Regions from separate parts of the Streptomyces sp. WMMC940 genome, predicted to be linked through region 1. Evidence: riboswitches for the same ligand, from Rfam matches in the RefSeq annotation. Region 1 holds a riboswitch; each other region holds the start of a gene.

Evidence for each region. A riboswitch is a leader RNA that binds a small molecule or an ion and turns the genes downstream of it on or off. The one in region 1 is predicted to bind cyclic di-AMP.
Region 2: it holds a riboswitch for cyclic di-AMP, as region 1 does, so the genes downstream of both, O7595_RS19900 (transglycosylase family protein) here and O7595_RS29455 (C40 family peptidase) in region 1, are expected to answer to the same signal.
Region 3: it holds a riboswitch for cyclic di-AMP, as region 1 does, so the genes downstream of both, O7595_RS03790 (M23 family metallopeptidase) here and O7595_RS29455 (C40 family peptidase) in region 1, are expected to answer to the same signal.

What each region holds. Positions count from the first base shown of each region.
Region 1 covers NZ_JAPZBC010000001.1:6,669,891-6,672,144, reverse strand. Annotated here, with positions in the region: gene O7595_RS29465 (ATP-dependent Clp protease proteolytic subunit) at 1-285, shown strand, start outside; gene O7595_RS29460 (hypothetical protein) at 293-601, shown strand; cyclic di-AMP (ydaO/yuaA leader) riboswitch at 949-1,122, shown strand; gene O7595_RS29455 (C40 family peptidase) at 1,126-1,602, shown strand; gene O7595_RS29450 (ATP-binding protein) at 1,776-2,216, opposite strand.
Region 2 covers NZ_JAPZBC010000001.1:4,518,753-4,521,006, reverse strand. Annotated here, with positions in the region: gene eno (phosphopyruvate hydratase) at 1-277, opposite strand, end outside; gene O7595_RS19900 (transglycosylase family protein) at 599-1,249, opposite strand; cyclic di-AMP (ydaO/yuaA leader) riboswitch at 1,253-1,416, opposite strand; gene O7595_RS19895 (transglycosylase family protein) at 1,673-2,254, opposite strand, start outside.
Region 3 covers NZ_JAPZBC010000001.1:831,758-834,011, reverse strand. Annotated here, with positions in the region: gene O7595_RS03795 (tyrosine-protein phosphatase) at 1-468, opposite strand, end outside; cyclic di-AMP (ydaO/yuaA leader) riboswitch at 1,056-1,216, shown strand; gene O7595_RS03790 (M23 family metallopeptidase) at 1,221-2,222, shown strand.

The DNA of each region.
Region 1 (2,254 bases):
CGCATGGCCCTGCCCGGTGCCCGCGTGGTCGTCCAGCAGCCTTCGCTGCCGGAGCCGGTCCAGGGGCAGCCCACCGATCTGGACATCCGGGCACGCGAGTTGCTGCGGCTGCGGGAGCAGCTCACGGCCATGCTCGCCCGCCACACCGGCCGGAGCGCCGAACGCATCGCAGCCGATCTCGACCGCGACTCCGTGTTCGACGCCTCGGGAGCCCTTCGCTACGGGCTGGTCGATCACATCGTCAAGAACCGGAAGTGTTTCCCGACTTCCGCCGTCCTCGGGTGAGCCGGCGGTGCTGCCACCCGAGCTGCCGCCGCTGCCCGCACTGACACGCGCCGAGAGCGAGTTCGTCGACAGCTATCTCGAAGTGGTCGACCAACTGGGAAGGATCAACCCGGCACGCGGGACACACACATATGGAGCCCTCCGCGCCGCACAGGCCCTGGTCGCCCGGGCCACGGAGCTCCGCGACGCCCTGACGGTCATGCACATGCGCGGCGAGAGCGAGCTGCACACCGTCACATTGGCCCGCGCACTACGGGTATTGGGCGGGGAACGCCGAGCCTTGCGGATCACCGTGCCACCGGATCAGCAGAGTTGACGGTCCAGCGTGAAACGGGTGCCCCGGCGCCTCCGACCCGCCCGAGAAGCGTACGACCGGGTGTCGCCCATCCGGACCAGTCAGCGCTTCGACTTTCGTCCCGTGCAAGTTGCGCAACCGCATCGCCCGATCGGCCCAATGACGCGCTTCGCCGCAGGTACGGGGCTCGTCACCCGGCGACGCCCAGTCCCCCGAACGGCCCTGTCCACCCGAACAGATCAGTGGTGAGGAGCCTCACAAATCGTCGTTTCGACTCGGAAATCCGGCAGTTCGTGGGTCAAGATCCCTGGGACGACAAGCCCCCGCCACCGCGGCGGGGCGGTCCGGGCGGACGCCGAGTCCTGCCGCCGCACCGGATGCCTGGTCGACATGAGGGCTTCGGCAGGAGTGGAGGACCCAGCAGTGCGGGCCTGCCACCGGAACGGTGGCCGGTCCTTGGGGTGAAGCCGTGTGAGCGGCCGGGCGTCTTCGCCGGTCCGAACCCGACAGGTCATCCTTCACAGGCGGCTGACGAAGGGTTGCGCATGACTGCGCAGACACATCTCCCGTCCCTGCTGTCCCGGACGGGTGCCGTCTCGGCACTCACGATCGCCGCCGTCGGCGGCTCACTGATCGTGCCGGGCGGTGCGCCGGAGGCACAAGCGGCCTCGGCGCACGCGACGAAGGCTCTCAAGGTCGCCGCGTCGAAGAAGGGAGCCCCGTACAGGTACGGAGCGACCGGTCCGAGCCGCTTCGACTGCTCGGGGCTCACGCTCTACGCCTACAAGAAGGCGGGCAAGCAACTGCCGCGCACGGCCCAGCAGCAGTACAACCGCACCCGTCATATCTCGGCCTCCCAGCGGCAGCGCGGCGACCTGGTGTTCTTCCACTCGCGGGGGCACGTGTACCACGTCGGCATCTACGCGGGGGCCGGGAAGATCTGGCACTCGCCGAAGACCGGTTCCGTCGTGAAGCTGACCAAGATCTGGACCAAGGGCGTCCGCTACGGGCGCGTACGCTAGTGCCGCGTCAGCACCGGCCGCGCGCACCGGGCGGCGCTGACGTCCCTCGGCAGAGGTGACGTCAAGCGAAGCGGCGCGGCGGTCCCGAACCCCGGCCCCGGAGCGCAGGACGTCGACCGGCCCGGGCGCGTCGTTCGGCCCGGGCTCACGGCGCCGGCGGCCGGCCCGGGCCCTCAGTGTGGAGGCTCGGCGTCGGCCGCGCTCCAGGGCATCGCGATCCAGACGGTCTTGCCGCCCTCGGGCGTGGGATCGACGTGCAGCCTTCCCCCGCATTCCGCGACGAGCCAGCGGATGATGACCATGCCGCGGCCGTTGTCCTGCTGCACGGCCGCGGGCAGCCGCTGGGGCCTGCGCGGATGGCTGTCCGTGACGCCGATGCACAGACGCTCGTCACGCTCCAGACGGACGTCCACCGTAAAGGTCGGGGACAGCCCGAAGGTGTGCTGGACGGCGTTGGTGGCGAGTTCGGAGACGATGAGACGGACCGTTTCGGCGGTGCCGGTCTCCCCCGGCAGTCCCCATTCGGCGAGGACCTCGGAGACGTATCTGCGCGCGGCGGATACCGAGGCGGGATCGCTCGGCAGAGTGACGGAGGCTTCCTGATGGTCTGCCATGGCGAGCTGTCCCTTTCCCACCGGGGCTGCCGGAGCGC
Region 2 (2,254 bases), 2.2 Mb from region 1:
CCTGGTCGATCAGGCGCTGCTCGGTGGCGTCGTAGCCGACGAGCTCGGGGCCGATCTGCTCGATGACGGCGAGGACGGCCTTCTCGACACCCTTGCCCAGGTAGCGGTTCTGGTCGCCGTCGCGGAGCTCGAGGGCCTCGAAGGCGCCGGTGGACGCACCGGACGGAACGGCAGCACGCCCGGTGCTGCCGTCGTCGAGGCCGACCTCGACCTCGACCGTGGGGTTGCCTCGGGAGTCCAGGATTTCCCGGGCTACGACGACGTCGATGGACGGCACGAGCATCTCCTTCTGGGATGTGACGCGTGAGGTGACACAAGCGGAGCCGTGTCGGTGCAGGGTCGCTTTGGCCTTGCGGCAAGAGCCTAACCGCCTGGGAGGCATCGGCCGGCAGATGCCCGCCCCGTGGGACGAAAAAGCGGTCGGAACGGACAAAGGCCCCGGCCCGGGGGCACCTCCCGTGCCCGCCGGACTGCGGGGGGTACGGGGGATGCCGCACCGGGCCGGGGCCGGGGGACGGTGGTGTGCCGTCGGGTGGTCCGCCGGGCCCACCGGACGGCGGCCGCCCCGGGGACCGCAGTGGGTCCCCGGGGCCGGTCGTCAGCTCAGGTGGAGCTTCTGGCCGGGGTGGATGACGTTCGCGTCCTCGACGATGTCCTTGTTCAACTCGAACAGCTTCTTCCAGCCGCCCTTGACCTTCTCGGCCTCGGCGATCCTGCTGAGGGTGTCGCCGGCCTTGACCGTGTACTCGCCGTCGCCCTTCCTGACCGGGGCGGCGGCGCGCTCGGAGCGGCTGGTCGGGGCCTCGGCTCGCTTCGGGGCGGCGGGCTCGGCGACCTTGGGGGCGGCCGGGGCGGCGCCGTCGTACGAGGCGTTCGACAGTCCGGTGCCGCAGTTCGGCCAGGCACCCTTGCCCTGGCCCGCCAGGACCTTCTCGGCTATCTGGATCTGCTGCGCCTTGCTTGCCTTGTCGGCGGTGGAGGCGAACGCGGTGCCCCCGTAGGCGGCCCAGGTGGAGGCCGAGAACTGCAGCCCGCCGTAGTAGCCGTTGCCGGTGTTGATCGACCAGTTGCCGCCGGACTCGCACTGGGCGACGGCGTCCCACTCGGAGGCGGTGGCGGCGGACGCGGTGCCCGAGGCCATCAGCGGTGCGGCTATGGCGGCACCGGCGACACCGGCGAGCGTGGCGACACGGGTGGACCGCTGGAAGACCGTCGGGCGACGGTGCTTGCCCTTGCCGGAAAGCAGCATCGAAGTTCTCCTCACCGACGCCTGCGAGGTGAGCTGTCGGGTTCGGGCCGATGTGGTGCCCGGCCGTGCGACGAGCGCACGGCTCCACCCCTAGCCGGGCAGCCCTCATCGGGCCTGTCCGGCACTTACCTTGGGTCCCCCGCTCCTGCCTTCGGCGCTTGCGCGACGACTGTTCCCGGCGGCCGCCGGCAGGATTCGGCGTGCGGTCGACGGGGCCCGCGTTGCGAGCAGTTCAGACCGTAAACACACGTCTCCCCGATGTTCAAAGACGAACATCGGGGAGAAATCGCCCAAAACTGACGGGGCAACATGTCCGTTTTCGCAGGTGAGAGCCGTGATGACCGGAGTTGACCGCCTAGCGGCGCCAGTTGACCGGAAGAGACTCTTGTCTCACTCGCACAGAACCGGACATAAGTACCCGAACTACTCCTTCAACTCGCCTTCGCCCAGGCCGAGATCGAGGCTCTGGCCAGGCAGGATGAGGTCCGCGTCAGAGCCGACGACATCCTGGTTCGCCTCGTAGAGGGCGGGCCAGCCGCCGGGCACCTGGTTCGCGTCGGCGATCGACGAGAGGTTGTCTCCGGTGCGAACGACGTACTCGTCTCCCGTGGCGGCGTCGCTCCGTGCCGATCCGTCACCTCGTGAGGCATGGCGCCCCGATTCACGCTCATCGCCCGAATTACCCGACTCATCCCCTTCGGCGGCCGGGGTGCCCCGGTGCTTGCCGGCGCCCGCCTCCGCCCCGGCTTCACCGGACGCCTCCGCGCCCCCACCGGAGCCCTCGGCGGATCCGGCGGACTCCGAGGAGCCGGCCGGCGAGGAGGACTGCTCGGACTGCTCGGACTGCTCGGACGGCTCGGGCGGCCCGGACGGCTCGGACGAGGACTCGCCCGCGCCCGGCTGGGACCCGTCCGGCGAGGAGGCCCCGGCGTCCGGCTCGGGCACGGAATCCGCCCCGTCGCCGAACGAGGGCCCCTTCACGAGGTCGCCCAGCGGGTCGGCCGA
Region 3 (2,254 bases), 5.8 Mb from region 1:
CGCCGGCGTGCTGTCCTCGGCCAGCGCGTGCAGGACGCGGCTGTGCTCGGCGGTGCGCTCCTTGATGATCATCCGGTAGGAGGCGATCATCCGCCCGGCCGCCTGGCCGTCGGCGAGGATCGACTTCAGCTGGTCGAGGTCGCCGTCCCGGACCATTCGCCAGAACTCGGCCCCGTCGGCCGGGTCGGACAGCGGGATGTTGACGTTGCGCACCCCGGTGAGTTCGACGTCCGGGCCCTCCAGCCGCTGGTCCGCGGAGTTGCGGAAGTCGAAGATCGTGTGGAGCCCGAGCGAGGAGAGGAAGGCCGCGTCGGTGTCCGTCGCGTGCGCGAGATGGCCGCTGCGGAAGAGCCGTCCGTACCGAACGCGTCGTCCGTCCACGGTCGGCAGTCCGCCCACGTCCCGGAAGTTGCGCACACCGGACAGTTCGGGTTCGGTCGACGGGGTCTGGGGCAGCTGCTGCGTCACGGGGGCTCCTCCGTGTCTGCGGTCGGCGCTGCTCGCCGACGAGGGCGCGGTGCTGACACTACGACATCGATTCCTCAGGCAATCATCTCGACCCGTGTCCGCCAGGCCGTTGCCCGTCGTCGAACTCCCCCCGACGATGTGCGGAGTTGTCGGAGTCTGGGAGGTCCCCGCGGGGACCGATGCCGCTCGCCGGCTGGGACCGACCACGCAATTCACGGGTTGTGGGAATGGAATTCCGACAGGACGGGTGAAAGGTGTTTTTCTGTGCCACTCGCACCCTTGAGCGTATTGCGTCCGCAATGGGTGATGTGTCCGTATTGGATGCTTTAGGGTGACGCGCCCTGATTGGAAATGGAGGCCGCGTCCAGCCGTGAGCTGAATCATATCCGTGACGTTCCGTGGAGCGTGGGACGGCTCAACTCCCTTGTCCGCGTGGAAATCGAAGATCCGCGATCCACGGAGTGTGACCGGGAAATGTGTGCTGATATCCGGCAGGTCGATTCCCGGTGGAAATGACGGCTTGTTCACGCCGACCCGACTCCTCTACGGTCACCGCAATCCGGTCGGAACGCCTAATCCTGCCGCCGTCCGGAATATCGCACCCACCCACATGTGGCAGGAGCGGGGGACCCAGGTACTGCGCCGTTCCGTGACCCCGGACGGCTCGGGGTGAAGCCGCGCTCACGGCGCGGCCGGGCAGCTCCAGCCCGAACCCGACAGCTCACCTCGCAGGCGGCGGAGAGGAATGCGCCATGCCCGGTAAGGGGAAGCACCGCCGTCCGAGGACCAGCCCGTTCAGGCGCGGATTCGTCGCCGCCGGTACGGGCGGGGCCGCCATCGCCATCCCGTTCGTCGGTGCCGCCGGCGCGAACGCCGCAGGGCAGTCCGCGCCCGCAGCCGGACCTGTCGCCCCGACCGTGCACCAGGCCTTCGTCCTCCAGGCGCCGCAGGCCGGCAAGGCGGTCGAGTCCTACACCGTCGTGGTGGGTGACCATCTGTCGAAGATCGCCGCCGAGCAGGATGTCGCGGGCGGCTGGAAGAAGCTCTACGCCGACAACCGTGCCGCCGTCGGTGGGAACCCGTCGCTGATCCACCCGGGTCTGCGGCTCAGCCTCCACGTCGGGCCGAAGGCCCCGGCCGACGCGAAGCCGCACGCGAAGGCCCAGTCGACCGAGCGCAAGGCCGAGGCCCCGGTGAAGGTCAAGGCGAAGGCCCCGGCCAAGGCCGAAGCCGAGAAGCCGGCCGCCTCCGCCGAGCGCGCCTCCCGCACCGCCGACCGCGGCGCCTCTGCTCCCGCGGCCGCTGCCGTCCAGGCTCCTGCCGCCGACAGTGCCGTCAAGAACATCCCCTCGGGCTACTTCGCCCCGGTGGTCGGCGGCGTCAGCACCGCGTACAGGACCGCGGGTGCCATGTGGTCCAGTGGCTATCACACCGGTGTGGACTTCATCGCCCCCACCGGCACGTCGGTGAAGGCCGTCGGCCCCGGCACCGTCGTCTCGGCGGGCTGGAGCGGTGCGTACGGCAACGAGGTCGTCATCAAGCACAACGACGGCACCTACTCGCAGTACGCCCATCTCTCCCAGCTCTCCATCTCCTCCGGCGAGAGCGTCACCGGTGGCCAGCAGATCGGCCTGTCCGGCTCGACCGGCAACTCCACCGGCCCGCACCTGCACTTCGAGATCCGCACCAGCCCCGGTTACGGGTCGGACATCGACCCGCTGGCCTATCTGCGTCAGCACGGGGTCACGATCTGACGTCGCGTCGGTACCTCACGCGGCGTCCTCGT